4 regions of the Psychrobacillus sp. Z16_25 genome follow, and region 2 is predicted to be linked to each of the others. Evidence: riboswitches for the same ligand, from Rfam matches in the RefSeq annotation. Region 2 holds a riboswitch; each other region holds the start of a gene.
The links. Region 2 has a riboswitch for S-adenosylmethionine ahead of AC1VU3_RS10220 (methionine ABC transporter ATP-binding protein). Riboswitches for the same ligand answer to the same signal wherever they lie in the genome.
Positions count from the first base shown of each region.

Region 1 (7,753 bases), on a different contig from region 2:
CAGGGATTGTATTAAAGTTAGCCTCTAGATGAGCTAGCTCTGGTACTGCAAAACGACGAGACTCTGAGAAGTGGACTGCTTCCTCCACTTTCACTTGATCAACCTGTGCCATCTCTAAAAGTCTTGCTGCTGTATTAGCAGGCTGGAAGAAAAGTGATTGCTCGTCTAATGCGTCCGAAAGCGTTTCAAAAGGCAAGGCGACGGAAAGACGTTTTACCTTTTTCATCAATGCATTGATAATTTCCAGCTCTCTTGTCGTAAACGAGGTAAAGCCGTCTATATAAATTTCCGCAGTCTCTAGCAAACTAGAATCTTGTATATTATTTGCGAGAAGTGTTAAATACCCTTCTCCATCAATATAGCCTGCTCCTAATTTTTGCTCCATTAGCTCAAGCATTAACATTAAATCGGAGGATTTATCTAGTAGCGTCTGAGGAGCGTTCATAGCCTCGAGACTTTGAAAGGCATTAGACATAGTAGAATAATCCAGACAGTATCTGCTGAATTCCTTTAATAATACTTCGATTTGATCCGTAAAGCCTCGCTTTGTCGAAGCACGATGGAATAACGTAAATTGATCTTTATGCTCCTCCAACAAGCTTCTAATAAGCATGCGGTAGCCGAATCCACTAATCTCCTCTTTTGCGATCCCGCCTGTCTCCTGAAGAACTCGCCAGGCTAATCGTTTAAAGGTAGTGACCTGCGCACGGATAATCCCCGGCAAGCCGCTACGGGCAGCCAAGTCATATTCACTAGAAAACGACATTTGGTCTGGCACTATATAAAAAATTGGATCACCAAACGGAGCTTCCTGGATGGTGCTCATTATTTCCGTTTGCATGAATCTCGTTTTTCCTGATCCTGATCGTCCACTCACCAATCGAAATGTCAAACCAAGCAGCTCCTTTCCATAAAAAAAATCCGAATAACTTCCCTCTCTCTATTGTACAAAACATAGAGTGTAGAGGGAAATTATTCAGAATGTAAATAGATGGTCATATCGGATATTGGCCAATATCTTGCTTTTACGACACCTACAATATCCTCTTTTTCAACAAACGAAAAATGCCTACTGTCAAGGCTCGACAATCGATTATCTCCAAGAACGAATACTTTATTTTTCGGAACTCGTTTACTGCCTGTCAGCTCAAGAAGCTCAAAATCCTCTGTAAATTTCATCTCTGGCTGCTTATATGCAAGATGGGACTGTAGAAAGGGCTCTTCTATGTACTTACCGTTTATAAAAAGCTGGTCATTCTCATAGTGAATGGTATCACCTGGAAGCCCTATCACCCTCTTTACAAAGTCCTCCTCCCCTGAGCGGAATATCACGATATCCATCCTTTCTAGGCTAGATAGCTTGCTGACAATCACTCGGTCCTTATCAGAAAGAGTGGGCATCATGGATTCGCCAATAATATGATAATTCGTCGCAATCAACGCCTTAAATCCAAACACCAGGATTAAACCAATGACTATCGCTAATAGCCATTCCTTTACTTCTTTATTCAAGATTCTCTCCTCTTTTTCGGCTTCTCTCTAGTCTTATGTTTCGAAAATCTGCCTCTACCTTTTTGTCTAACCTCTTCTCCACTCTCTTTCCTACATACCAAAGAATCGCAATGAGGACAATAACGATTGCTGTTCTTATTGGCTGAGTGATTAAAGCCTTAATATCCGAACCGATAAAGCTAACCACAAATATCATAATTAGTTTACCCAGCGTCAATGTCCAAAAGTATGTATGCTTCTTCATATTTGATAAACCTGCGACTATGTTCACTAGCGCAGAAGGGGTAAACGGAAAACAGATAAATAAGAACAGCGGTCCAAATCCGTTTCTCTCTACCCATAGTATTAATTTCTGGATTCGTTCATGTCTTGTAATAAAATTTAAAACTCTAGCTCGTCCATATTTACGAATGACCAAAAAGACGGCATAAGATCCTGCAACAGAGCCCACCCAAGTTAGTAAAAACCCAAAAAACAGACCATATGCTGTTACGTTTGCCACGATAAAAACAACGAGTGGCAAGAATGGAAGAAACGCTTCCAAGAAAGGAAGTAAAATACCAATTATCGGCCCTAATGCTCGATAGTCCTGTGCTAAATGTGTAAAATTTTCTATAGAAAACCAATCAGGCATACTTTTCCCTCCGCATTCCTATGTAATTAATCTTTCCCTTTTAGTGTATACATAAAACGACTTTCTTATAGTATAATTTCTTCATTATCATGAAGGTGGTGAGAAATTTGTGACTTTTTCAAAAGGCTTAAGGGCCGGGGTAAATATCGCTATTGGCTATTTTCCGATTGCCCTTACATTTGGACTTCTTGCAAAAACGGCTGGCTTAACTATCTGGCAAGCCACTGCAATGAGTATACTCGTTTATGCCGGAGCTGCCCAATATATGTCTTTGACGCTTTTGACGAAAGGTGTTGACCCTATTTTAATCGTTTTAAATACATTTGTCGTCAATATACGTCATTTCCTTATGACGGCATCACTGAGTGAAAAGATGCATCGGGAAAAAAGATGGATAAAAGGAATATATGCTTTTGGAATCACGGATGAAGCTTTTTCCGTTCTGGCAACCCGTAAAGAAGAAAAGCTCACAACCTCCTTCGCCTTTGGAGTGATCCTCATCGCATACAGCAGCTGGGTGGTTTTTACTGCAGTTGGACATGTCATTGGAGCCAATCTGCCGTTATTTTTTCAAGCTGCGATGTCCGTTGCACTCTATGCCATGTTTATCGGACTTCTAGTGCCCTCCATGAAAGGCAATAGAAAGGTGGTCATGCTAGCTTTAACTGCCGCAAGTATCAACGGCTTTTTTTATTGGACACAACTCTTATCTACAGGCTGGTCCATTTTAATCGCTACGCTGGCAGCTTCTATCCTAATTGAACTGATTTATTCCAAAAAAGCAAGACCCATCGTGAAAGGAGAGTCTTAATATGGGTGATTGGTATTGGTGGACCATCCTTGGCATGGCCATTGTTACATATATCCCACGTGCGTTCCCTTTGACATTTTTAGAAGGCAGGGAACTACCTCCTATCGTGTCTGGCGTGTTAGCAAATATCCCCTATGCCGTGTTAGGGGCATTAATCTTTCCAGCCATTCTTTATATCCAAGAAGGAAATTACTTATTTGGATTAATAGGCGCAATAGTAGCTTTTTCTTTGGCTTTTATTTTTTCTAATGCCATGACTGTTGTACTAGGAACTATTGGTGTTTTAGCAATTTATAGCCTTATTTTTTTATAGTACATCAAAACGATATTAATATTCAAAATAAAATTAATAGTAAAAATAACTTGACTAGTTTGACTAAAGCGTTTAAAGTTATAATCAATTCTTACAACAATTACATAGCGCATCACTTTCTTATCCAGAGAAACCGAGGGACAGGCCCAATGACGTTTCGGCAACAGGTTCAAATTTGAACACTGTGCCAATTCCTGCAAGCTTAGCTTGAGAGATGAGAGAGATGGTTTTTCAAATCTTTTGAAGAGCTCTCTTTTTCTTGTCTATTTGATAAGAAAAGAGAGCTCTTTTTGTTTAACTTCCTACTCCGTGCCAGACCCCATCGAGGTCTTGCCCAATTATAATAAGGCATTTAGCACATTTCTAATCAAGTCTCTTTCCTGGAAAGTAAGATGGCTACGTTGTTTGAAGAAGTATGATTCTAGGAGGGATCCCATGATTGAATTCAAAAATGTTTCAAAGACCTTTCTTCTTGGAAAACGAAAGGTGCACGCTGTAAAGAATGTCTCTCTTTCCATTGAGAAAGAAGATATTTTCGGTATTATCGGATTCAGCGGTGCAGGAAAAAGCACGCTGCTTCGCTTAGTGAATATGCTAGAGCGTCCTACAGAGGGTTCCGTTTTTATTCAAAACACAGACGTGAACAGCCTTTCCTCTAAGGATTTAAGAACGAGAAGAAGAAACATCGGGATGATTTTTCAAAACTTCAACCTCTTCCATTCTCGTACTGTAGCTGGAAATGTAGCATATCCACTAAAGCTTGCCGGTCTAAAAAAACAAGAAATAGACAAACGAGTAGAGGAACTGCTGAGCTTTGTCGGGCTAACAAGCAAGGCAAAGGATTTTCCAAGCCAGCTATCAGGTGGTCAAAAGCAGCGTGTAGGAATCGCTCGTGCACTTGCAACTTCTCCCGATATTCTGATTTGTGACGAGGCAACCTCTGCACTAGACCCAGAAACTACGGCTGATATTCTAAGGCTACTAAAAAAAGTGAACAAGGAATTTGGGATTACTATTTTGCTGATCACTCATGAAATGCATGTTATTCAATCTATCTGTAATAGGGTGGCTGTCATGGAAGACGGCGAGGTGATTGAAACAGGGGACGTTTTCGATGTATTCACAAACCCTCAGCACTCGACCACCAAACGGTTTATCCAATCCGTCCAGCAGGATCTCCCCTCCCCTACTGTGTTACAGGAGTGGCGAGAGAACGGTGGGAAAAAATTATATCAGGTCATCTTTAAAGGGGATGTTACAAACCAGTCCATCCTTTCCCAGGTTACGCAAAAACACCGCGTACACTTTAACATCGTCTACGGCTCTATTCGAGAGCTGCAGGAAAAGCTATTCGGAAATCTACTCATTTCCTTTGAAGGAGACCCGCAGGGAATAAAGGATGCCATTCATGAATTAACAACCATTGTAGAACTTCAGGAGGTGACACCAAATGAAGGTTGATTGGACGACATTTTGGCCAACGATTTTAGAATCGACTGGCGAAACGATCATCATGGTCATTGTGACACTGATTTTTTCCTCTATTCTAGGAATCAGTATTGGTCTACTACTTTTTGTAACTCGTGAGAAAAATATTTTAGAAAATAAGTTTTTGTTTCAATTACTAAATTTATTGATAAATATCATTCGACCGATCCCGTTCATTATTTTCTTAGTTGCCATTTCGCAGCTTACTAGATTAGTAGTCGGTTCAACGATCGGAATAGCAGGTGCCATCTTCCCGATGACCATTGTAGCCAGCTTTTCCATAGCTAGGGTCGTGGAGAACAATTTAGTAAGTATCGATCCCGGTGTAATTGAAGCAGCTCAGGCAATGGGAGCAAGCCCACTACGTATTATCTTTACTGTGCTAATTCCAGAGGCACTAGGTCCACTGATTCTAGGTCTTACATTCACTACCGTCAGCTTAATCGACTTCTCCGCAGTAGCAGGAACAGTTGGCGCAGGTGGACTTGGACACGTGGCAATGACCTATGGCTATCAACGATTTGACGGAAGTGTCATGATCGTCACTGTACTGATTTTAATTATACTTGTGCAATTTGCCCAATGGATTGGAAATACATTATCGAAAAAATTCTTAAGACGATAAGGAGAGATTGACATGAAAAAAATTAGCTTACTACTATTTGCAGTAATTACAGCACTTGTTTTATCCGCTTGTAGCAGCTCATCAGCTTCCGAAAAGAAGGTCATCATTGGGGTAAACGGTTCTGACGGTGTCCAATGGCCAATCCTTCAAGAGAAAGCAGCAAAAGAAGGAATTGAAATTGAGCTAAAGGAATTCTCAGACTATACCCTTCCTAACAACGCACTTGCTGAAGGAGACATTGATTTAAACGCATTCCAGCATATTTCCTTCCTAGCTTCTTACGTAAAGGAAAGTGGCAATGACTTAGCTCCAATTGGTTCTACTATGTTTGCACCGCTTGGACTTTATTCAGAAAAAATTACGGACGTTAGTGAAATCAAAGCAAAAGACAAGATTGCAATCCCTGACGACCCATCTAACCAAGCTCGTGCACTTCGATTATTAGAGACGGCTGGTTTGATAACATTAGCAGACGATTTTGGACTTTACGGAGATCCATCTAAGATTATCGATAACCCATTAAACTTAGAAATCATCCCAATGACAGCTCAGCAAACACCACGAGTTTTACCAGACGTTACTGCCTCTGTTATCAATAACGGTGTCGCTGGTCAAGCAGGTTTCTCTCCTGGTGAGGATCCAATTTACAAAGAGGCTGGCGAAAGTGAATCTATCTACCCTTACGTGAACATCATAGCTGCTCGAGCTGAAGACAAAGATAATGAGGTATACCAACGTATCGTCGAGCTATACCAAGAGGAAGACATTAAACAGGCAGTAGAAGAGGATACAAAAGGCGGTTCGTCATTAGTAATTTTAACGAAGGAAGAATTAGAAAATACGTTTAATGATTTAGCAAAATAAAGAATTTTAAGTAGGCAGGGACCTTTTAGAACCAATTGATTAGAGTGTTGGCTAGCCTTTGCTTGGTTCCCAAGTAAAGCGTCTAGCCAGCACGAAATCAACTTATCATATAGCCCAACAAATTAAAGGAGGAAACTACATGAGTACAGTTATTGAAGCAACAGAGTTAATCGCAAAATCTATCGAGGAAAATAAAGACCTGTATATTCAAACGAGTCAAGAGATCCATGCAAAACCTGAAATCGGCAATCAAGAATTTTTCGCAAGCGCAAAGCATGTAGAGATTTTAACAAAGGCAGGCTTTGAGGTAACTACTGCAGTAGCTGGTCATGAAACATCCTTCTATGCTGTAAAGGATTCTGGAAAAGAAGGTCCTACAGTAGCATTCTTAGCAGAGTATGATGCTCTTCCAGGCATCGGCCATGCATGCGGTCATAATATTATTGGAACAACAAGCGTAGCAGCGGGAATCGCATTAGCTGAGGTTTTACCTTCTACTGGTGGGCGTGTACTTGTATTAGGGACTCCCGCTGAAGAAGGCGGTCCTAACGGAAGTGCAAAGGGTAGCTTTGTAAAGCATGGTCTTTTAGAAGGAGTAGATGTCGCTATCATGATTCACCCTTCTGCAAAAACTTCCCTAACAGGAGAATCACTAGCAGTAGATCCTCTAGATTTTCATTTCTACGGAAAAGCAGCTCACGCTTCTGGATCACCTGATAAAGGAATCAATGCACTAGACGCAGTCATTCAATTATTTAATGGGATCAATGCATTACGCCAGCAGCTTCCTTCAGACGTAAGAATCCACGGAATCATTACACACGGTGGAGACGCACCAAATATTATTCCGGAATATGCGTCTGCCCGCTTCTACATTCGTGCAGAAACTTGGAAGCGCACAGTAGAGGTTTCTGAAAAAGTGCGAGCTATAGCTAATGGAGCTGCACTTGCCACAGGCTCTAGTGTTCGCGTTGAACGCTTCCAAAATGAAGTACAGGACTTTGTCTTGAACTCAGTCCTTGATGAAGTTCTCCACCATGAACTAGAAGCAGTTGGTGAACATGTACACACAGAAAAACGAAAAGGAAAAGGCTCCACAGATGCAGGAAACATCAGCTACGCTGTCCCTACAGCACATCCTCATATTAAAATCGGTCCAGACGATTTAGTTGGACACACGATTGAATTTAGAGAAGCTGCAAAGTCTGAACTTGGCAACGAAGCTCTGATCAAAGGAGCAAAAGCAATCGCAAACGCAGGCTATCGCATCCTAACTGATGCAGAATTGCTCCACCGCATCCACAAGGAGCACGAACAGGCACTGGCTAGGAAAGCAGCACAGTAACTAATAGAGGCTAGACAATTGAATTTGAAGAGTTGTTGAACCTCTGGTTCTTCGCATCGTCGGACGCTTGGAGTGGAGGCCGACAGGATGTTGGTCAGGAAAACGTTGTCACACGATGTGACGTTCTTAGTTTTCCCTCCACAAGGTAAGCCAGCACCCAT
Region 1 is NZ_JBXEOV010000003.1:207,710-215,462, forward strand. Features, by position in the region: gene addB (helicase-exonuclease AddAB subunit AddB) at 1-892, opposite strand, end outside; gene lepB (signal peptidase I) at 973-1,512, opposite strand; gene AC1VU3_RS05540 (TVP38/TMEM64 family protein) at 1,505-2,146, opposite strand; gene AC1VU3_RS05545 (AzlC family ABC transporter permease) at 2,256-2,957, shown strand; gene AC1VU3_RS05550 (AzlD domain-containing protein) at 2,959-3,270, shown strand; SAM riboswitch class I at 3,388-3,491, shown strand; gene AC1VU3_RS05555 (methionine ABC transporter ATP-binding protein) at 3,706-4,731, shown strand; gene AC1VU3_RS05560 (methionine ABC transporter permease) at 4,721-5,383, shown strand; gene AC1VU3_RS05565 (MetQ/NlpA family ABC transporter substrate-binding protein) at 5,396-6,247, shown strand; gene AC1VU3_RS05570 (M20 family metallopeptidase) at 6,387-7,592, shown strand.
Region 1: it holds a riboswitch for S-adenosylmethionine, as region 2 does, so the genes downstream of both, AC1VU3_RS05555 (methionine ABC transporter ATP-binding protein) here and AC1VU3_RS10220 (methionine ABC transporter ATP-binding protein) in region 2, are expected to answer to the same signal.

Region 2 (7,753 bases):
TACCCGTCAGGCAAAGCGCCAATGATTTCTTACTATTCAATCACAGTATATAAAAGTGGTTTTCATATGAGCTTGAATGAATACCAAGCTCATATCGTAGAATCTAAAACGGTTCTAACGGATCATTAAATAAAAAAATCCGGAAATATACTATTTCCGGATTTTTTACTTCTATAAGCCTCTGAAGGCTTGTGCATCTATTTTAGCAGCAATTTGCATACTTTTTTCATGATCCTCTTGTCTTCTTTGTTCAACCTTTGTCCTTAATTCTTGACTGTTCCTTAACTCGTCATACCCAAAGCCATGTACTCCTCTAAACGCATTGTCCATTCTCTGTGTATAAGGCAATCCTTCGGTACTGATAATGAATCATCCCTTTCCATTTTTTAGTGTTCAGAACACTGATACCCTCCTCTCAAAAATTAAAACATTTTATGGATAAATCATTACTTTTATCCTAAAAATAAGATAAAGGCTTTATAAAATTAGAAATAATTTTTTTTTGGTAAAAAGCATTGAAATTTACCTTAAAAACGAATAATATTTGTAATGTCCTAAAAAACGTTCGTGTTTAAGAAAGAAGGTATGGAAAGAAATGAATATGTTTCGTATGAAAGAACATGGTACAAATGTAAAGACTGAGCTTTTAGCTGGGATGACTACATTCTTAACCATGGTATATATTGTAGTAGTTAACCCAATTATATTATCTGATGCAGGCGTGCCACTTGACCAAGTATTTATGGCAACAATTATCTCTGCAGTAATCGGTACATTGTGGATGGCACTGTTCGCTAACTATCCAATCGCAATCGCACCAGGAATGGGGTTAAATGCATACTTTACTTATGCGGTTGTTTTAGCCTCAGACGGAAAAATAGATTATATCACTGCATTCTCCGCTGTCTTCGTGGCAGGTATCATTTTTATTATCTTGTCATTGACACCACTAAGAGAAAAGCTAATAGCTGTAATTCCTTCTAATTTAAAGCATGCGATTACGGCTGGAATTGGTTTATTTATCGCCTTTTTAGGACTTCGTATGGCGGAAGTAATTGTAGCAAACGAAAGCAATCTTGTTGGGCTAGGAGATTTAACTTCTCCTGGTGTTCTGTTAACCTTATTCGGTTTACTAATTACGGTTATTTTGATGATCCGCAATGTTCATGGTGCGTTATTTATCGGTATGGTTATTACAGCAATTGTAGCTATCCTGACAAATCAATTACACATTGAACAAGTAGTTGCTGTTCCAAGTCTTCCAGAGGGTATTTTAGTTTGGAATCCAATAGAAGCAATCGGAGAAGTTATCTCTTATAGTTTATATGGTGTTGTATTTTCATTTGTGTTAGTAACATTATTTGATACAACAGGTACAATGGTTGGTGTTGCAAAGCAAGCCGGATTAATGAAAGATGAGAAGCTGCCACGTGCTCGCCATGCTTTACTAGCAGATTCTGTTGCTACAACAGTAGGTTCTATGTTTGGTACAAGTCCAACAACGGCATATATCGAATCCTCCTCAGGAGTAGCAGCTGGTGGACGTACTGGTTTAACAAGCTTAACGGTAGCTATTCTATTTATCGTTGCTTCCTTCTTCGGCCCATTAGTGAGCTCCATCTCAGGTGTAGCAGCTATAACATCACCGACGTTAATAATAGTAGGTGCGTTGATGATAGGTTCTGTGAAGGAGATTGACTGGAGCAAGTTTGACGAAGCATTCCCAGCATTCTTAGTTATCCTAACTATGCCGCTTACGTCTAGTATTTCAACAGGTATCGCATTTGGATTTATTCTCTACCCAATTCTAAAAATAGTAAAAGGGGAAGCGAAAAAAGTTCATCCAATGCTTTATATCTTCGCTATCCTGTTTGCAATCCAATTAGTATTTTTACCTCACTAATATACAAGTGACTGGGATAAATTGAATGAGAAACACTTATGATTCTTTGCACGTATAGAATCATAAGTGTTTTTTTTATTTTTTGGCTTCGGGTTCTCCGTAAGCGATCAAGAAGGTGAACCTTAGGTTCTCCGCATCGTCGGACGCTTGGAGTGGAGGCCAACAGGATGTTGGTCAGGAAAACGTTGTCACACGATGTGACGTTCTTAGTTTTCCCTCCCCCAGGTAAGCCAGCACCCATCGCTGACGCGCGTGGTTGTGCTGTCTTACCAACCACCTTGCTCCCGCAGGAGTCGCCGCCGCTGCTACGAACCAATTAATGTCTCCCCTTATAAATAAATTTCAATAAGAACTAACCCTTTGGAAGAATCTATTTTCAAATAACGGCCGTCTCCGTTACTAGATATAAATAAGAAGAGGTACCTTCTGCTTATAATTACGCAGAGAGTACCTCTTCTTTTGTTTGTTTCTTACTTTACTGGTACGACAGAGCCGCCCCATTCATTTAAGATAAACTCTTGAATTTCTTCAGACGTCAATGCTTCCACTAAAGCTTTGATACGCTCATCCTCTTCATCACCAGCATTTACTGCAATCAGGTTCACATATGGTGAATCTGTTTCTTCAATTGCAATGGAATCCTCTAATGGATTTAACCCTGCATCGATTGCATAGTTTGAATTGATCAGCACAGCGTCACCTTCTTCATTTTCATAAAGCTGTACCATTAACGCTGACTCATAGTTCGGATCAAACTCAAGGTTTTTCGGATTATCAACGATGTCGGAGATAGTTGCTGCAGTGCGGTCCACTTCTTCTGCTAGAGTGATTAGCCCAGCGTCCTCAAGCATTGCAAGAATTCGTCCATGGTCTGCAACGGAATTACTCATTAAAATAGTTGCACCTTCTGGAAGCTCTTCGATTGAATCATATTTTTTAGAATAAAGACCGATTGGCTCGATATGAATCCCACCCGCATTGACGAAATCATATCCATGATCTGCAATCTGTGATTTTAGATAAGGCTCATGCTGGAAGTAGTTTGCATCTATCTCTCCAGATTCTAAGTCTTTGTTTGGAAGTACATAATCTTGGTATGTTTCAATTTGAAGCTCGATGCCCTGTTCTTCTAGCAATGGTTTAGCTTCCTCTAAGATAATTGCATGCGGTACGTTAGAAGCTCCTACCACTAACTTGTTGCTGTCATCGTCTCCACAAGCTGCTAATCCCACTGTACTTGCTGTTAAGAATAACCCTGCTAATAACTTTTTCATTTGACTATCTCCCTTATCGTTTATCGATTTTTGCAGTTATTGTATCTCCAGCCCACTGGATAATAAATACCAATATTAGAATAAGAATGGTTGCTACGAAGGTTACATCATCTTTACTTCTTTGAAAACCATCTTGGAAAGCAAGCGTTCCGAGTCCGCCCGCTCCGATAATTCCAGCCATAGCAGTGTATCCAACTAACGCCACCGCTGTAACTGTAATCCCAGATACTAAAGCCGGCATGGATTCCGGTAGAAGCACCTTCCAGATAATTGTGGAAGTTTTTGCTCCCATTGCCTTGGCAGCTTCTAGCACGCCTTTATCGATTTCCCTTAATGCAATTAATACTAGTCTCGCATAGAAGGGTGCTGCACCAATCACCAATGCAGGAAATGCTGCATTTGGTCCTCTCATCGTACCGATTAAAAACGTTGTGAACGGGATTAACAGGATTATTAGAATTATAAATGGTATGGATCGGAATATATTTACCACCGCTCCAGTTAGCCAGTTAGCTAGCTTGTTTGCCCATGCTTGATGGGGGCTTGTTAAAAACAAGAGAAGTCCTAAGGCTAATCCTAAGATAGCCGTAAGCAGAGTAGAAACTCCTGTCATATATACTGTTTCCCATGTTGCTTCCCACATTTTAGGCCAATCCACATTCGGAAGTAATGTTTCAAGCATGAGGAATCACCTCCGTATGAATCTTTTGAGCATGGATAAAGTCAATCGCTTGCTTAATAGCCTTTTCTTTTCCTTCTAGGTGAAGAATCAGCGTACCAAAGGCCCCTCCTTGTGTATGAGAGATATTGCCTTGAACAATATTGACCTCTAAATCCATTTGCTTAATTAATCTAGATAGAATTGGTTGCTCCGTTTGTTCTCCTACAAAAACAAGCTTTACCAACTTACCATTTGGATAGAGCTCCCTTAGATTGCGAATAGTTTGAGTAGGCTGATTGGAGTCAGATATCTGTGAGACAAATCGTTTTGTAATAGGTGCCTGTGGCTTTTGGAAAACCTGCAGGACATCTCCTAGCTCTACAATTTTTCCTTTTTCCATAACCGCAACTCGATTACAGATTTTTTGGATAACCTGCATTTCGTGAGTAATTAACACAATAGTAAGCCCGAGCTTTTCATTAATATCTACTAGTAAATCTAAAATAGAGTCTGTTGTTTCTGGGTCAAGCGCAGAAGTAGCTTCGTCACATAGCAATACCTCTGGACCATTGGCAAGAGCCCTCGCTATCCCAACGCGCTGTTTCTGGCCTCCTGAAAGCTGTGAAGGGTAAGAATCTCCTCTTCCCTCTAACCCAACTAATTCTAGAAGCTCCTTGACACGTGCTGCTCGCTTTTCTTTAGATACCCCTGCAATTTCTAGTGGGAATTCAATATTCTCTGCAACCGTTCTAGACCAAAGAAGGTTGAAATGCTGGAAGATCATGCTTACCTTTTGTCTGAAGTGTCTGAGCTTATCCTCACTGATTGCTGTTATTTCTTGATTGTTTACGATAATTTGCCCTTCTGATGGTTTTTCTAGACCATTCAACAAACGAATCATTGTACTTTTTCCCGCACCACTGTACCCTATTATCCCGAAAATCTCTCCAGATTTAATTTCAAGATTTACATTATCTACTGCCACGATTTCTCCGTTTTTTGTAGCAAACTTTTTCGAGACTCCCTTTAAACTTATCATGTAAACCTGTCCGCCTTTCTATCAAAAAAACCCTTCTGCAAAAGAGCAGAAGGGGTGTAGGTAACAATAAATACCATTCATCCATTCTCTCATTTTTCAAAGCTTCTGCTTTGTGTGATTTGGCACCATTTCATTTTCATGACGGTTGCCGAGGCTTCATCGGGCACTTCCCTCTGCCTCTCTTAATAAGAGTTAGTTTTATTTAATTCACATATAGTATACTGCATATTATCATTATTATTAATCTACGTCAATACTTTTAATAGTTTCTATTAAATAGGGAACAGATTGAAAAGCATAAATTTTTCGAACAACCGCTCCATCTTTCGTGATTAAAAGACAAGGAACGCTTTCAATTTGATAGTCTTTGGCCACTTCTTGGATAAAATTAATGTTAGCCTGGCCTATAGGAACATCCACAAGTTCTTGGACAACCTCCATCATTTTATGGGCCACCTGGCAGGTTCCGCACATGGGTGTATATAAATAAAACAAGGTCATGTTTGATTGGTTTTTGTTCGCTTCCCATTCCTTGCGTGTCCATTCATTCATAAAGGCATCTTCCTATACTAAGAATTCTTTTTTCACCTTTATATTAACACGTTTCAAAATAGATGCCAAAACCTTCATCGGTGTATTTGCCACTTCTCCATACATTGGGTTTGTATAGAGATGTATAGCCTCGGGATATTCTTTTCTTACGATTGATCTAATTTGTTCTCCAGACTTATCGGCATCCAGAAATGCATAAATCGGAAGTCCATCATAAGGACTAAGAAGCTCCTCTAATTTCACATTGGATATCGTACCGTTTGTACATATAATTTCGGTTGGTTCATCTAGAAGTGTTAAAAGCTGAAGCTTATCTGACCTTCCTTCAACAAGAATAACTTGGTTACTAAAAATAGTAGTCATAGCTGCTTCTCTCCTTACTTCTTCCCTTTACCTTTATTATATGAAAAAAGCACCGATATTAACCGGCGCTTTGATTATTACTCTGCTATTAGTTCATCGTATTTTTCAGGGCTAAGTAAACTCTCAACTTCTTCCAAATCTGCTGGCTCGATTACAATCATCCATGCATTTTCGTAAGGTGATTCGTTTACAAATTCGGGGCTATCCTCTAACTCAGTATTAACCTCAACCACTTTTCCACTGATAGGTGCATATAACTCAGAAACCGTTTTTACAGATTCTACGCTTCCGAAAGGATCTCCAGCTTTGATTTCGTCGCCAACCTGTGGAAGCTCAACGAAAACGATATCTCCAAGCTCGGATTGTGCAAAATGAGTAATTCCGATTTTAGCTTTTCCATCCTCTACTTTTACCCATTCATGATCCGCTGAGTACTTTAAATCTTTAGGTGTGCTCATTTATATACCCCTCTCCAAAAATTATACATTCTACTATTATATTCACATACTTTTATAGTAAAAACAAGGTGATTTACTTGTTTTTCCACGTTTTCTCAAACTCGTCTTCCTTGAAACCGAGCGTTACATTTTTCCCGTCATACACAAGCGGACGTTTAATGAGCATGCCATCTGATGCAAGCAATGTAAGCTGTTCATCCTTAGACATATTCGGAAGCTTGTCCTTCAGCTGAAGCTCTCTATATTTCATTCCACTTGTATTAAAAAATTTCTTTAATTCTATGTTACTTTTATCTACGATTTCTTCTAATAAATCCTTTGAAGGCGGATTGTCGACAATATGGTGATTCTCAAAATCAACATTATTATCTTTTAACCATTTACTCGCTTTGTTGCATGTACTGCACTTTGGGTAACCGTAGTATTGTATCTTCATTTGATCTCACCCTTTTTCTTTTTATCATACTCATTCTCTCCTTCTTGAGCAAGCCATATAACGGTAGATGAGTAAATTACGGGGAGAATGGCCGGTTTTCTAATGGTGGATTAGTTTGGCAAGTTTCTACCATTACTTGCGGTTCGCCTGCGGTTACTTGCGATGCTGTGTATGTTACTTGCGCAGGCTCATTGGTTACTTGCGGTTATGGGGCTGTTTCTGGCGGTAGTGTCTGATTTACTTGCGGTTGTCAATCAAATCAGCCGATTTTTACTACTTTTTTGAATATGCGCTTATACCATCCAAATCGCACCATATAGTCACCGATTTACTTACAACCCGTTCTTCATTTCCCAATATTCTACCATTACTTACGGTTCGCCTGCTGTTACTTGCGAGCCTGTGATTGTTACTTGCACAGGCTTATCGGTTACTTACGGTTATGGATCTGTTACTTGCGTCAGTGCTTGATTTACTTGGGTTGTCAGGGTCATCACTATAAATTGTGGGTGACATATAAGAAAAAGTTGATTGAAGTGTCGGCTGGCGACTCCTAGGGGATAAGCGCGTGCGGAAAATCCAATTGTTTCGGAAGCATCCGAAACAAGATGGAAAACTAAGAACGGCACATCGTGTGCCAACGTTTTCCTGAACAACATCCTGTTGTCCCGAAGCCGCGCCCCCAGGAAAGCGTCCAGCCAGAACGGAAATCAACCGCTTTATGTAAAAAGAAGGTCTCCATTGAGAGACCTTCCTGATAACTAATGATTAAACAACGAATTTTTCTGCTTCTATTAGCTTCACGGAAGCTTGGCGCTTTTTCTCGATTACGTTGTAAGGAGTGTAGCGTGTTAGCTTGCGAAGTGCAGAAAGCATCATACGCAGGTTGTCACCTTCAACAGAAGCGATCAGTGTTTCTTTTGCAGCTTTTTCGATTTCATCAAATGCTTCTTGGCAGAAGATTTCTGTGTAAAGTAGCTTTTGAGAAGCTTTTTCTGCTCCACTGCGGTTGATTGCTTTTTCTGTACGAAGCACTGCTGACTCCATTGCAAATACGTTGTTTGCGA
Region 2 is NZ_JBXEOV010000008.1:54,625-62,377, forward strand. Features, by position in the region: gene AC1VU3_RS10200 (YuzK family famiily protein) at 172-348, opposite strand; gene AC1VU3_RS10205 (NCS2 family permease) at 602-1,903, shown strand; gene AC1VU3_RS10210 (MetQ/NlpA family ABC transporter substrate-binding protein) at 2,374-3,177, opposite strand; gene AC1VU3_RS10215 (methionine ABC transporter permease) at 3,191-3,859, opposite strand; gene AC1VU3_RS10220 (methionine ABC transporter ATP-binding protein) at 3,852-4,877, opposite strand; SAM riboswitch class I at 4,964-5,069, opposite strand; gene AC1VU3_RS10225 (thioredoxin family protein) at 5,118-5,429, opposite strand; gene AC1VU3_RS10230 (toprim domain-containing protein) at 5,442-5,792, opposite strand; gene gcvH (glycine cleavage system protein GcvH) at 5,870-6,250, opposite strand; gene AC1VU3_RS10240 (arsenate reductase family protein) at 6,324-6,686, opposite strand; gene AC1VU3_RS10245 (acyl-CoA dehydrogenase family protein) at 7,455-7,753, opposite strand, start outside.

Region 3 (7,753 bases), on a different contig from region 2:
CCTACTATGAATAAGCTTCATCCCAAGAGAGAGCCAAATTATGTCCTCTCTTTTTTTATGGATGAGAAGTCTTTGTTATATCATTAACCGTCAAGAAGGAATATTAGCTCCTCTAATAGAATGAGATGGCGGGGAGGAATGAAAATGAATGATATGTTAGCAATAAATAAAGCGGGCTGGGAAAAATCGGCGGAACGCTTCTTTGGTAGAACGGCACTACCAGATTATGGTCCATATGCACCATCAGAGGATATACTTCAGCTGTTCGGTGATTTGCAGGGAAGAAATGTGTTAGACATAGGCTGTGGCAGCGGACATTCACTGCAGTATATGAGTAGGAATGGCGCAAGTGAGCTGTGGGGACTTGATATGTCAACCAAACAGATAGAGACTGCCACGAATGTACTGGGAGAACAATCGGTAAAAGTGTCATTGTTTGAATCACCGATGGAGGAGAATCCGGGACTTCCAGCAGGATATTTTGATGTTGTCTACTCAATCTATGCTCTAGGCTGGACTGTGGATTTAAAGAAAACTCTATCCAACGTTGCAAGTTATCTAAAGCCAGGCGGGGTTTTCATTTTTAGCTGGGAACATCCTTTACATGATCGGATAACTTATGGAGAAGAGAGATTTTATTTCCAGAAGTCATACAATCAAGAAGGACCGGAATATAACGAGGCGTGGCATAGCGAGGTAATCACATTCCATCGGAAGTTAAGTACATATATTAATACGCTCATAGAATGTGGATTTTCAATCGAAAAAGTAGTCGATGACATTGTTATGCCGGAGGGAGAGACTCCACCAACTAAATGGTATTCCAATCAAAAAGCGGAATTTCTTCCGCCGACCTTTATTATAAAGGCGCGTAAAAATGTATGAATCATTATTGTGACAGTGCTTTGAATCAAATAAAAATTGCGTTAGATAGTGTCTTAGTTATCATGGAACAGCTAACAGAAGAAGAGTTGTCGGTAAGACCATCTTCTGAAATGCGATCGATTCAGGAGCAGCTTGACCATCTGGTAACGATTTGCAAGGCGGATCTCCTTATCGCAACTGGCTATGGGCAGGAAGAGATGAATGAATTCTATTCCTCCGTAAAATTCGAAAGTATAGAGGATTTAAAAAGGGAGGCACTAGAAAACTTTGCGTATCTATCTGCAACCTATAAAGCGTATTCTGAAAATCAGTTGGAGGAGCAGGTAACCTCCTATTGGGGAGCGACCTACACAAAATTTGAATGGCTGCTAGAAATTGTAGCTCATGTCTATCACCATAGAGGCCAGCTTCATGCACAGCTAGTATACGGAATGGGTAAAGAGATAAAGGTATCGTTGTTTGAATAGGGGAATTGGTCTTCTAAGTAGTAGAATATTCTAATTAGTAAGGCGGAGATGGAACAGGGAGTAACGTCTAGAGCAGTAAGAATTGGAAATCGAGTGAGAGTAAAATTGCTCTATCCGAGAATAAATAGCCTCCGAACGAGAGTAAATCAGCTGAATGAGAGTAAATAGCTTCCGAGCGAGAGTAACGGGAAGCCATCCGAGAATAAAGTGTCACCGAATGAGATTAACCACCGCCTAACTGAGAGTAACGGCTGACCCAGTAAGAGGTGGGAAATTGAGTGAGAGTAAATAGCCTCCGAGCGAGAGTAACGGCCAACCCAGGGAGGTGGGAATCGAGTGAGAGTAAATTCTCTTTATTCGAGAGTAAAGTAACCCCGAACGAGAGTAAATTGGCCGAATGAGAGTAAATAGCCTCCCAGCGAGAGTAACGGGAAGCCAACCGAGAATAAAGTATCACCGACTGAGAGTAACCATCGCCTAAATGAGAGTAAAGGGTGGCCCAGTAGGAGGTGGAAATCGATCCACCAGTAGGAAGCGGAAAATCAATAATCCTAGCTGCCCCACCCCTTACTCCAATTAAAAAACTCTGCCGTCCACATAGGCAGAGTTTCATTGTCCAGTGATAAATGTCCTTAGTAATGCTACACGTTCCCTTAGTCTCAGCTTTGCCTCGGTTACTGGTGGTGTCTCGGCAGGAACTACGTCTGCATCCCAACCAAGCCCCTCGGCAATTATCTTGGACCGTTGCAAGTGGAAATCACTAGTGATGATAGTGACAGCTTCCACGTCATCAGGCAGAATCTCCTGAGAGAATAGTAGATTTTCATAAGTAGAGGTAGATTTATTTTCCAGAATGATTCTTTCCTCTTCAATCCCGTGTTCGACCAAGTATTCTTTCATTACAACTGCTTCTTCTATATCCTCATCAGGTCCCTGACCGCCAGAGACTACTAGTTTGATGTGTGGATATGATTGGGCATATTCCAAAGCGGCTTCTAGTCGATAGCGAAGTGCCAAGGATGGGATATTTCCTTCTTTGACTTTTGCTCCTAATACGATTGCATATTCATTTGTGCCATCTGCTGCTGGCTTAAGTCCATCCTCTAGCCATTTGCCAGTTAGTAACCATAATCCTCCTCCAACAAAAAAGGTGATAAAAACGGGTACTAGCACAATCCACCTCATTTTTCTTTTCATGTATGCTCCTTAGGTTGAAGGCTTTTTCTTCTTAATAACAGATGAAAGTGTTCGCTCTTCCTTTTTCATTAGTCGCTGAACATTCTCGCGATGAAGTAGAAGGGCCATCAAGAACAGAAAGCTGGCAACTATGACAGGACCTAATCCGTCTGCTACCCAGAAAGATGCTGCTACGAAAACGATATAAAATGCAAAAACTCCGATTAATAAATAGTCCGTTATAATAGTGATTGCTATAAGTAGCAGTAATGCGGCAAGCCCTACCGGCCAATGCAATGCAAGTAATACTCCGATAATGGAAGCAGTACCTTTTCCTCCTTGAAAGCGTGTGTAAATAGGAAAGTTATGTCCTAGGATTACAGCAGCCCCAGCTAAATAGAGTAAAAAATCTAACTGTGCAGGAGAAAAAATCTCTGTATATTGAGCAAACAATCGAACGCCGATGATCATAACGGCGCCTTTTAATATATCGATTACCCCAACAAGAATGCCATATTTCCAGCCAAGTACAATGGTTGCGTTAGATGCACCAGAATTATTTAGGCCTTCCTTTTTAATATTCACACCACTAAAAAATTGTGCTAGTTTCGAACCATGAATTGACCCAAGAAGATATCCGATGAAAAGAGTTGCAACTCCATATACCCAAATACTCATTTTACGTTCCCCCTTTCCAAGGTATTCCTTTTATTAAACGAGTGTAAGAATGAAAAAGTTTCAGAATTTTAACTATTTTCCTTGACGAATAAAAGAAGAGGAGCTAAACTGTGTAACAAGATGGAAATACAAACCAAATACTCTTATCAAGAGAGACCGAGGGAATAGGCCCTACGAAGTCCAGCAACCCCAGTTTTTACTGGAAGGTGCTACATCCTACAAATCCATTTAGTTGGATTTGGAAGATAAGAGGAGGAACAAGTCAAACAGTCCCCTCTTCTCATTACTAGAAGAGGGGTTTTCTTGTTCAATATCCTCTCGAGGCCTCCAGCATTCCATCTAAACTACTAAATTGGAGGAATTCAAATGACTAATCTTCACAAAGAAACATTACTTCTGCACGGTGGACAACAACCGGACCCTGTCACTGGCTCACGAGCGGTACCCATTCACAAAACGACTTCCTATGTATTTAAAGACACGGAGCATGCACAAAACTTATTTGCTTTAAAGGAAACTGGTAACATTTACTCCCGTATTACGAACCCAACAGTTGATGTGTTTGAACAACGTATTGCAGCATTAGAAGGAGGAACAGCGGCTGTCGCACTTTCCTCTGGGATGGCGGCTATTGCTTTTTCTATCTTAAATATTGCAGGAGCAGGCGATGAAATAATTGCAGCTGAGAATTTGTATGGAGGAACATTTAATTTATTTGCCCATACACTCCCAAGGTACGGCATTACCGTAAAATTTGTTGATTCAACCAATCCAGAAAGCTTCCGAGAAGCAGCTACGGACAAAACAAAGGGATTCTTTGCTGAAATAATCGGTAATCCAAGTCTCAATGTGTTGGACGTAGAGAAAGTGGCAAGCATTGCAAATGAGGTGGGAGTTCCATTACTGGTGGATAATACATTCGCGACACCTTATGGCTGCAATCCAATTGAGCATGGAGCTCACGTGGTGATTCACTCTGCAACAAAGTGGATTGGAGGTCATGGAACAACAATCGGTGGAGTCGTAGTAGACGGTGGTAATTTTAACTGGAACTCTGATAAGTTCCCAGGCTTCACGGAGCCAGATGTAACCTATCATGGATTACGTTACGGCATTGATGTACCAGATGTAGCGTTTGCTATTAAGCTGAGAGTACAGCTGTTAAGAGATTTTGGTCCCTCTCTTAGCCCGGAGGCTGCCTTTTCCTTCTTACAAGGATTGGAGACACTTCATTTAAGGGTGCCGAAGCATAATGAAAATGCACAGGAGATAGCTGAATACTTACAACAGCATGAAGGAGTGACATGGGTCAACTATTTAGGGCTTGAAAGTCACCCGACTCATGAGCTTGCAAAAAAATACTTAACATCAGGATATGGCTCCATTCTAACCTTTGGAGTAAAGGGTGGAAAAGAAGCGGGTCGAAAAATCATCGACAATATTGAAATTTGGTCTCATGTTGCAAACGTAGGAGATGCAAAATCGCTGATTATACACCCAGCATCCACTACCCATCAGCAGCTGACTCCAAAGGATTTAGTAAAGACAGGTGTAACCGAGGATTTAATTCGCTTATCAGTGGGCTTAGAATCAGTCGAAGATTTAAAGGAGGCGCTTGGTAGAGTTCTTCTAGAAAAAACAAATGTCCTCTCTAGATAGAATTTTTGTTGTGATTTGGGTTAAAATGGTCTACAATAAGTAAAATAATCAATCGTTGAAAGATTGGAAAATTTACTTCAGTACGATTTGGCTCAGGTTGTACGGGTTCTGAGGAGGAAACATCATGGCGAAAATTAAAGCGGCAATCTTAGGCTTTGGGACAGTAGGTCAAGGTATATATCACATTGTGAATGAAAAACGAGAAGACTTAAAAAAGTCATTGGGATTAGACATTGAAATTAGTGCAATTCTGATTAGAGATCTAGGGAAGGAAAGACCTGAGACACCAGGTGTTTTAGTCACGGATGATTTTGAGGATATTGAGAATATACCGGGACTTCAAGTGGTATTTGAGGCCATCGTGAATGAAGAGCCAGCATATAGCTATCTATGCAGGGCGATTGACAAAGGATGTCATGTTATTACTGCAAATAAAGTAATGTTTTCAAAATACAGCATCCCACTGCAGGAGAGAGCAAAATCTAGAGGAGTGTACGTTGGTTTTGAGGCTACTACAGCTGGAGGAGTACCGATTATTAAGACACTAAAAAACTTACTACAGGTCAATTCAGTTAAGCGTATTCAAGGTATCTTAAACGGAACCTCCAACTATATTCTTACTCAAATGCGTGTGGAAGGAAGCTCCTTTGAGAGTGCGTTATCAGAAGCACAGCTTTTAGGGTATGCGGAAGCAGATCCTTATAATGATATATCTGGTCAGGACGCTTTTCGAAAACTAATGATCTTAAGTGCGCTAGCATTCGGAAAACAGCCTAACTGGGATGATGTACAGGTAATTGGGATTGATCAAATATCCTCTGAGGATGTAGAAAAAGCAAAGCAGGAGGGATACCGCTATCGCCATGTAGCGGAAATAGAACAAGATGAAAACGGGGACCTATATGCCTCAGTTGGTCCACAGCTTGTGGGACCGGATCATCCGCTTTATGCAATTGAAGGAGTAAACAATGCAGTTTCTTTAGACACAAATTACATTGGTACGCTGACATTGGTAGGACCAGGTGCAGGAATGTACCCAACTGCTAGTGTAATGGTAGAGGATTATGCAGAGATTATTGGAAAACGTGCAGGATTTTTTATTACCATCTAAGGGAACATGCTACTAGAATCACCTGGAGTTGAAGTATCCATTTAAATTAAAGAGGGGTATGCCATTAATATGGGATACCCCTTGCTTCTGCCATTGTCTCAATAAAACATTATTCTTGTCTCATAAAGTGCTCTCACGAACTTTCTACTGCTTGTGCGCCTCCATTTTTCCCCGAGGCCAAATAAAGTATGCAATGGAAATAAAGAAGTCAATCACTAGCACTAGTGACCAGATTTTTAAGGCAATCGATAAAATTTCAGTGCGACTTGCGTCGTTCACTAAATAAATGAAAAGAAATAAAAATCCTGCCCCAATGGCGTATGCTACAAAATGCTGGACAAAGCCTTTCATAGAGAGGCGTGCATATTCGTATCCAACGATTTTCTTCGGCTTTTTGCCTATCCTTTTGAAATAAAATAAAAAGCGTTCATCTGCCCAGCGTATCAGGTTCTTGCCGAACACAATGGATATTCCTAGGTACACAGCGGCAAGGGCATGCACCTCAGTTGCGGTTCCGCCTTTTAGCAAATCAATCGAGGTAAAGACCAATAGAAATAAATTAATAATTGGGGTGATTGCTAGTAGGATACCCCCAAGTCTTTTTCGCTCCAAAGCATATCGAGTGATAAGACCAAGTATAAGAACAACCCAAAAACCTATTTCTGCGGCAAGGATGGACCAAACAATCACCTTCATTTAATCACCTCTTTTTTAGATTATATGAGGCGTTCAGAAAAGATATCAACATATTAACATAATAGTGTGAATAATTTAAATCCTAAGCATAAGTTATTCACTATTAATCGTTTGCCTTCCTGGTTAACGGGAAGAAAACACAATCTTTGATTGTTTTACAATCAGTTAATACCATCAGAAGCCGCTCGATTCCAAAGCCCCAGCCAGAGATGGGAGGCAATCCGTACTCCATCGCAGTTAAATAATCCTCATCCATTTCCATCGCCTCAGTATCGCCGTTTGCTTTTAACCTAGCCTGTGTTTCTAATCTCTTTCTTTGCTCGATTGGGTCTACTAACTCAGAATAAGCGTTAATCACCTCAGCACCATTAATAACCAATTGAAAGCGATCGGTTAGCCTATTGTCTTTGTCGTTTGCTCTTGCTAAAGGTGAAAGGTCTATTGGATGCTCTATAAGGAACGTCGGTTTAATGAGAGCAGGTCTAGAGACTTTTTTGTAGAGTAGGTCAATTAAGTTTCCTCTCCCCATTTGTTTGGCCTCCACATGGTCGAGAGAGATACCTTTCTCTTCGATAGCTTGATACAACTCGGATGCTTCAGGAAAAAGGTCAATATCGATAGCACAGTCCCTCCATATTAAATCTCGGAAGGATATTACCTCCCAGTCCAAAGAAAAATCAATTGGTTGCCCATTGATTGAAACAGTTGTTGTATGAAATGTCTCCTGCAGAACAGTTAACATCATCTCTCTCATAAGTTTCATGGTATCTTTGTAGTTCCAGTAGGCTGCATACCCTTCTAGCATGGTGAATTCTTGTAAGTGCTGGGGACTTATGCCTTCATTTCGAAAACATTTAGCAAACTCAAAAACCTTTGTAAATCCACCAGCTATCAGCCTTTTCAAATAAGTTTCAGGAGCAATTCGTAAGTTCAGCTCTGTATCTAAGGAATGATGAAAGGTAGAAAATGGCTTTGCGATTGCTCCCGAGGAAGTGTGCTGTAAAATCGGTGTTTCAACCTCTAAAAAACCATGGTCTTCAAAAAACCTTCTGATAGAGCGGACTAACCTTGTTCTCGTAAG
Region 3 is NZ_JBXEOV010000010.1:31,134-38,886, reverse strand. Features, by position in the region: gene AC1VU3_RS11580 (hypothetical protein) at 1-14, shown strand, start outside; gene AC1VU3_RS11575 (class I SAM-dependent methyltransferase) at 139-885, shown strand; gene AC1VU3_RS11570 (DinB family protein) at 882-1,352, shown strand; gene AC1VU3_RS11565 (YdcF family protein) at 1,962-2,549, opposite strand; gene AC1VU3_RS11560 (glycerol-3-phosphate acyltransferase) at 2,559-3,206, opposite strand; SAM riboswitch class I at 3,347-3,458, shown strand; gene AC1VU3_RS11555 (O-acetylhomoserine aminocarboxypropyltransferase/cysteine synthase family protein) at 3,573-4,865, shown strand; gene AC1VU3_RS11550 (homoserine dehydrogenase) at 4,990-5,976, shown strand; gene AC1VU3_RS11545 (hypothetical protein) at 6,121-6,672, opposite strand; gene lysS (lysine--tRNA ligase) at 6,776-7,753, opposite strand, start outside.
Region 3: it holds a riboswitch for S-adenosylmethionine, as region 2 does, so the genes downstream of both, AC1VU3_RS11555 (O-acetylhomoserine aminocarboxypropyltransferase/cysteine synthase family protein) here and AC1VU3_RS10220 (methionine ABC transporter ATP-binding protein) in region 2, are expected to answer to the same signal.

Region 4 (7,753 bases), on a different contig from region 2:
AGAAGACATGCCGCAATCAGTTGCGCAGCACCCGTACAAGGGTACTTCTGTAGATGTACAAGCCTAATTGAAAAGCATGCTCAGGGTTCTCCTGGTGCATGTTTTTTAATACCTACGCCATACTATGGAGAAAGTCTTATAATGGTTTAAACTAGTCTCTAAGGAATAGCAGAAAATTAATTCTGGAGAACAACTAATAGAATTTGGGACTTAGCATGAGGCTAAGTCTCTTTTTACAAGGAGAACGTGAAGATGAAGCTATTATGGTTGTTGATTGGTCCTACCCTGCTTCTAGTAGTTGGGTTAATAGTCTTACAGAACATTGTGATCACCTTTCTCTTATTTTATGGCTGGCTATTTTTGGTGCCATACTTTCATAAGAAAAGCTGGAAATACCATGGGATGAAGCCAATTCAAGCTTTGATAGGGATTGGCACTGGACTTATTTGTATGCTTCTGATTGTAGGTTTATCCATCCTTTTTGAAGAGCAGATTTTTGATTTGGCGCATTTGCATGAACAATTGCAGGTATGGGACTTTACGGGCCGAAAGGTGTTTATTTTTATCTTAGTATTGATATTTATTAATCCGTTCTTAGAGGAATGGTATTGGAGAAACTTCATCTATGGCAGGCTTATTGAAAAAATGAGTGCATTCTCCACTATTTTGATTACGTCCTTCTTCTATGCCCTTTATCATTTATTTCTCGTGATTACTCTTTTTGCCTTCCCGTATTCTATTATTGCTTTTATAGGTGTACTATTAGCAGGTTTGTTATGGGGTGGTATAAGATATTATTGTCAAAGCATTTATCCAACAATTATTAGCCATTGCTTAGCGGATATTGGCATAATTGTCGTATATGTATTAGTTGTTTTAGGAGGTGTAGCTAGTTCATGATATCGTTTCATGATTTACATAATAACAGGGTGGAATTAAGCTTTAAGCCTAACCAATTTGATGTGGTGGCAAAGCATGTATTAGTGTTAGCCAAATATAAGAGGAAATGGCTAATGACGAAGCATCCAAAAAGGGGAATAGAGTTTCCAGGTGGAAAAGTAGAGGAAGGAGAGACGCTAGAGGAGGCTGCTATTAGAGAGGCATTAGAAGAAACTGGTGTACAGCTGGATGAATTGGAATGGTTAGCTGAATATAAAGTATTGGATAATCCGCCATTCTGTAAAGCAGTGTATGTTGGCAAGGTCAAGGAGATATTAGAGGGCCCCACTACACATGAAACAGATGGGATTATTTGGCTCTCCGAAGACGAATGGGATAATAATGGTGAGCTAAGCTTTCATATGAAGGATACAGGAATGCAAAACATATTAAAGAAGGTGAAAGCATATGAAACCAAGTGGAACGATTGAGCGACAAAGGGCTTATCCTTCCCCTAATCCGAACGTTCGATTAACCGAAATCACCTATTGGTCTAATGGTCTTCGAGTAAAGGGAATGCTTGCTCAACCTATCAAAGAAGGGGATTATGAAGGCCTGCTTTATTGCAGGGGAGGGATGCAGAGTCTGGGAATGGTTCGTCCAGCAAGGATTGCCCAATTTGCATCGCAGGGGCTCATAGTCTTTGCTCCCTATTATCGTGGAAATAGAGGGGGCGAAGGACGAGATGAGTTTGGCGGCGAGGATAGATGGGATGTAATGTATGGGATCGATATATTGAAGAAATTTTGTGCAAAGGAAAAGATTCACCTATTTGCCTTCTCCAGAGGAGGAATCATGGCCTTGTGGGCCGCTATTCTTCGAAAGGATATTGCTTCTTTGGTTACATGGTCTGGCGTTTCGGATATTTTTCTTACTTACAAGGAACGTATTGATATGAGAAGAATGATGAAAAGAGTGATAGGTGGAACTCCTAACAATATGCCAGAGGAATATATGGCTAGAAACCCTCTGCCTCATCTGGAGGACATCGAAGCCCCTGTGTTAATCATTCATGGAGAAAGTGATCAAAATGTCTCATTCGGTCAAGCAAAGGTTTTGGAAGCTGCCTTACTTGGGTATAACAAAGTGGTAGAAACTTGGTACTATCCAGATTTCACGCATTATTTTCCAAGCAAGGCAAATCGGCAGGTAGTAAAAGATGTGTGTCTCTGGATCAAAAACCAGAGAGGAAGATAAAATGGGACAGATTAGAGTCACAGTAGAGTCAATGAGTATAGAGGGGAAGGAAATGTATCCCGTTGATACAAGCTTTTGGGAGGATTTATGGGATCATTTCACAAATGATTTAGAAGAGGTAGTAATTCATTGTCTGAATGAAGAAATGGAACCGTGTGAAGAAATAAACCAAATTGCCTACCAAACGATGAACGCCTATATGCATAACGAGCTTACGGTTATGTTAAATGAAGAAAATCGTTTGTTCTTGCGTAACGGCTCTATTGACCCAGTAGTGGGCGGGTTAAAATGGAATCGAATGCTTTTCTATAAGGATGGAAAAGTCTATTTAGAGGTCAATCATTACGGCTCGGAGATAATATTTTACAACGTAGAAAAGAACATGGTAGAACAAGTTGAGTTTATCCTTCCTATCACGACGGAAGTTGACTATATCAGCTAAAGAGAACTGTCTTAAAGGTCATAATAGATGGCTTTTAGGACAGTTTTTTTGCATTGTTTTATTATATTGGAACCTACACAAGAACTAAAACAGAAATAATTATTTGGAAAAAGAAAAAGACTGAAGGAGAACGATGTTACTCGTCTCACTTCAGTCCTATTTATCCCGCATTAAGGGACTTTATTATGCGATTGGTCCGCCCTTTAAAGAAATGACCTCTGATACTGTACCAAATTTTTTAAAGTTGTCACGGAATGCTTGAGCGAGCTCTGCTGCTTTCTTATCGTAAGCTGCTTGATCCTCCCATGCATTACGTGGAACTAGCACTTCAGTTGGAACTCCTTCTACTTGAGTTGGAATTGCCAATCCGAAAACATCATCTTGAACAGTTTCTACGTCATTTAATTTTCCTTCAATTGCAGCACGCACCATTGTACGTGTGTATGATAGCTTCATACGGCTTCCTACGCCGTATTCTCCACCAGTCCAGCCGGTATTTACTAGGAAAACCTGTGCTCCATGCTCATCAATTTTCTTTCCAAGCATTTCAGCATATACAGTAGCATGCAATGGTAAGAAAGGTGAGCCGAAGCAAGTAGAGAATGCAGGCTGTGGAGAAGTGATTCCTCGTTCTGTACCAGCAAGTTTAGAAGTAAAGCCGCTTAAGAAGTGATACATTGCTTGTTCTTTCGTTAATTTACTGATTGGAGGTAACACTCCGAATGCATCAGCCGTTAAGAAAATAATTGTATTTGGATGACCCGCAACAGAAGGGTCTACTATATTATCAATATATTGAATAGGGTATGCTGCTCTCGTATTCTCAGTAAGTGAGTTATCTGCGTAATCAGCTACACGCGTATTCGCATCAACTACTACATTCTCTAAAACAGTACCAAATTTAATAGCATCATAGATTTGTGGCTCATTTTCACGAGTTAAATCGATACATTTTGCATAGCAGCCACCTTCGATGTTGAATACACCTTTATCAGACCAACCATGTTCATCATCACCGATTAATTTACGTCCAGCATCAGCTGATAACGTTGTTTTTCCTGTACCAGATAAACCGAAGAATAGGGTAACATCTCCTTGTTCACCAACATTTGCTGAACAATGCATTGGTAAAATGTTTTCTTCCGGCAATAAATAGTTCATAATAGAGAATATAGATTTTTTAATTTCACCAGCGTATTCTGTACCGCCGATCAGAACTACTCTCTTTTCCATGGAAACAATGATAAAAGTTTCGGAGTTCGTTCCATCTAAAGCTGGGTCAGCCTTAAAGTTAGGCGCGCTGATTACAGTAAAATCAGCTTTATGTGTAGAAAGCTCTTCGGAAGTAGGGCGGATGAATAACTGATGAGCAAACAAATTATGCCAAGCAAATTCGTTTATGACTTGGATGCTCAAGCGCGATTCAGGATCTGCACCAGCGAATCCATTAAATACGAAAAGTTCTTCTTGTTCTTTTAAATATTTCACTACTTTTATATATAAAGCTTCAAATTTTTCTGCGGAAATCGGTTGGTTCACAGGACCCCAATCAATTTTTGCTCTAGAGATAGGTTCATCCACGATATATTTATCTTGCGGAGAGCGACCAGTATATTTTCCGGTTTCTGCTTTTACAGCCCCGGTGGAAGTAAGTACTGCTTCTCCTCGAGCTGTTGCTTTTTCAACAAGCTCTGGCACTGATAATTGAAGGCAAATATTATTCCCGGATAACAATTGGGTCAGTTCACTCATAGTATCAATTGAATTCATGTGATATTACCATCCTTTTTTATATTTTCCCTCTACAGGTGGAGGTGGTTATCTGATATGTGAATTAGTATAACACATTTGACTATATAATCTATACTAATTAGCATAAAATTTTTAAACTGTGAAATTTTGGACAAAAATTATTGACTTCTATTTTATGTTTACGTATGATGATAAATTGAACGGATACTCTTATTCCGAGTCGGTGGAGGGATGTCAGGCCCTGTGAAACCCGGCAACCTGTAATACTATTATTACAAAGGTGCCCAACCTGAGACAAGGTATAGCCTTGATTGATAAGAGTGAAAGGTGTTTATGATATGAATCCCTTTCCTCATTGTTTATTTGAACATGAGTGAAAGGTTTTTTTATTTACATCGCCCTAAATCCTTGTGTGCCAAGTCCGAAACGGCTTCAAGTTTAATATAGGCTTGACATGGGAATGAGTACCGTATCAATTCCTGAGAGAAATCTCGCAGGATATAGGAGGAAAGCATTTTGACACAACGTCGATTATTTACATCGGAATCAGTAACAGAAGGGCATCCAGATAAGATTTGTGATCAAATCTCTGATGCTATTCTAGATGCAATTTTAGCAGAGGACCCTAATGCTCGTGTAGCTTGTGAAACTACCGTGACAACAGGACTTGTTTTAGTTGCAGGTGAAATTACCACATCTACGTACGTAGATATCCCTAAAGTAGTACGCACAACTATCAAAGAAATTGGATACACAAGAGCTAAATATGGTTTTGACTCTGAAACCTCTGCAGTGTTAACTGCGATTGATGAGCAATCTCCAGATATTGCTGCTGGTGTAGACCGAGCACTTGAGGCAAGAGAAGGCTCAATGTCTGATTCAGATATTGATGCGATTGGAGCAGGTGACCAAGGTCTTATGTTCGGTTATGCTTGTAACGAGACACCGGAGCTTATGCCATTACCAATCAGCTTAGCTCACAAGCTATCTCGACGATTAGCGGATGTTCGTAAAGATGAAACGTTACCTTATTTACGTCCAGACGGAAAAACACAAGTAACAGTAGAATACGATGAAAATAACAATCCAGTACACATAGATACAATTGTTATTTCTACACAGCACCATCCAGAAGTGACGTTGGAGCAAATCCAACAAGACCTGAAGGAGGTTGTAATCAAACCAATCGTCCCTGCTGAATTAATAAGCGATAAAACAAAGTACTTTATTAACCCGACTGGTCGATTTGTAATCGGTGGTCCTCAAGGGGATGCAGGATTAACAGGACGTAAAATTATTGTAGACACTTATGGTGGTTATGCACGTCATGGCGGTGGAGCATTCTCAGGTAAGGATCCAACAAAAGTAGACCGTTCTGCTGCTTATGCTGCACGCTACGTGGCAAAAAATATAGTTGCCGCTGGACTTGCAGATCGCTGTGAAGTTCAATTGGCTTATGCTATTGGTGTAGCTCAGCCAGTATCTATCTCTGTAGATACATTTGGTACTGGTAAGATAATGGAAGCAGAGCTAGTAACATACATCCGTGAATTATTTGATCTTCGCCCAGCTGGTATTATTAAAATGCTTGATTTACGTCGCCCAATCTATAAGCCTACAGCAGCTTATGGACACTTTGGCCGTACAGACATCGATGCTCCTTGGGAGAAAACAGATAAAGCAGATGAGCTAAAGCAAAAGGCAGGAATTTAAAGAGAAAGAGACTTTCGTAACAGAAAGTCTCTTTTTTATTTAAGGAAAACTCATCATAATAGACAAAATGATAAATGTATATTTTTAGATTAGATATAGTGTATATACGTAAAGAATGCCTGTCCAATTACCACGCCATGTTTTCGCCTCTCTTATAGAAAGCTTATAAGAGTGATTTATAATATTTTCCTTTTTCTACGTATTCATTTATGATTCGATCCATATCTTTTTTGTCCTCATCATTTAATTCTCTTACGACTCTTGCTGGGTTACCTAAAGCTAATGTATTTGGCGGTATTTTCTTGCCTGGAGGAACTAAACTTCCCGCGCCAATAAAAGCACCTTCTCCAATTTCAGCTCGGTCAAGAATGATAGAGCCCATTCCTATTAAAGCTCTTTTTCGAATAGTACACCCATGTAATGTCGCCTGATGGCCGATGGTCGCTTCATCTTCAATAACTAAAGGATTATTTGGGCTTTGATGGAGACAGCTCAAATCTTGGATACTCACTCGGCTACCAATAATTGTTGGAGCGACATCTCCACGAATTACTGAACCAAACCAAATAGAAGTGTCAGGACCTATCGTCACATCCCCTGTAATCGTTACATAATCAGCGATATAGGCGCTCTGGTCTATTTTTGGTTCCTTACCTTTAAATGGATAAATCATTTTTTACTCGCTCCTTTGTATTTTAGAATATAATTAATGGTATCAAACTAATAATTTTTCAACAATAATGAGGTGGTTGTCATGTGGAAATGGGAAGCAGAAGAAAAACCGAAAGCTGTCGTTGTGATTGTTCATAGCGCATATGAGCACCATAGAAGGTATGCATGGTTAATCGAAAAGCTAAGAAGCTCCAACTGCCATATTGTGATGGGGGACTTACCAGGACACGGAGAGCTCGTAAAGCCAGATGCTGTTCACGAGGAATCCTTTGATGAGTATTATGATTATATAAAAAAAGCACTGAAAGTTGCTTTAGAATATGATTTGCCTATATTTTTGTTAGGACATGGTCTTGGAGCCACATTAATAATGAAGGTTTTCAATAAGCTTGAAATAGAATGTGCTGGAGTTATCCTAACCTCTCCATGGTTAGAACTGAAAAAAACTCCACCAAAATGGACAAATGCATTGGCAAAGCTTTCTGTACAGCAAAAGATACATCATGATATTCATCTGAAGGAGCTTACAAGGAATTATGAGGTTTTTAGACTCCTGCAGGACGACCATGTCTATCGTTCTGTTATTACAAATGATTGGTATCGAGAGCTTCATTTGTTAATGAAAAGTATTCAGCATTCGACCGAATCGATTAAAAACATACCGATATTAATCATGACTGCTGAAAGAGATAAGATTATAGAAACGGCTCCTGTAAAAAGCTGGCTTAAGAAACAGGAACTTTCTGAATTTCAATGGAAGGAATGGAAGAACTGTTATCATGATCTGTACTTAGAACCAGAACAAGAAGAAATATTCGCTTATAGCCATTCCTTTATCGATAATGTACTCCGTTCTATTGGTTATATTGTCTAACTTGGTTCTATCAAACATACAACTAGTAAGCTAGTATTGCTCCAAAATAAAATCCTTGAGACTAGAGCGTCACAAGGAATCTGTCTAAAGTAGAAGAGGGTCTGCTCTTTAAGGAGTAGGAACCCTCTTTTTCATTGTTTCGTTATAATCGGTTGCTTCCATTA
Region 4 is NZ_JBXEOV010000015.1:54,053-61,805, reverse strand. Features, by position in the region: gene AC1VU3_RS14075 (putative motility protein) at 1-67, shown strand, start outside; gene AC1VU3_RS14070 (CPBP family intramembrane glutamic endopeptidase) at 253-900, shown strand; gene AC1VU3_RS14065 (NUDIX domain-containing protein) at 897-1,370, shown strand; gene AC1VU3_RS14060 (alpha/beta hydrolase family protein) at 1,348-2,136, shown strand; gene AC1VU3_RS14055 (hypothetical protein) at 2,138-2,578, shown strand; gene pckA (phosphoenolpyruvate carboxykinase (ATP)) at 2,762-4,348, opposite strand; SAM riboswitch class I at 4,538-4,651, shown strand; gene metK (methionine adenosyltransferase) at 4,844-6,043, shown strand; gene AC1VU3_RS14040 (gamma carbonic anhydrase) at 6,207-6,716, opposite strand; gene AC1VU3_RS14035 (alpha/beta hydrolase) at 6,798-7,589, shown strand; gene AC1VU3_RS14030 (isoprenylcysteine carboxyl methyltransferase family protein) at 7,698-7,753, opposite strand, start outside.
Region 4: it holds a riboswitch for S-adenosylmethionine, as region 2 does, so the genes downstream of both, metK (methionine adenosyltransferase) here and AC1VU3_RS10220 (methionine ABC transporter ATP-binding protein) in region 2, are expected to answer to the same signal.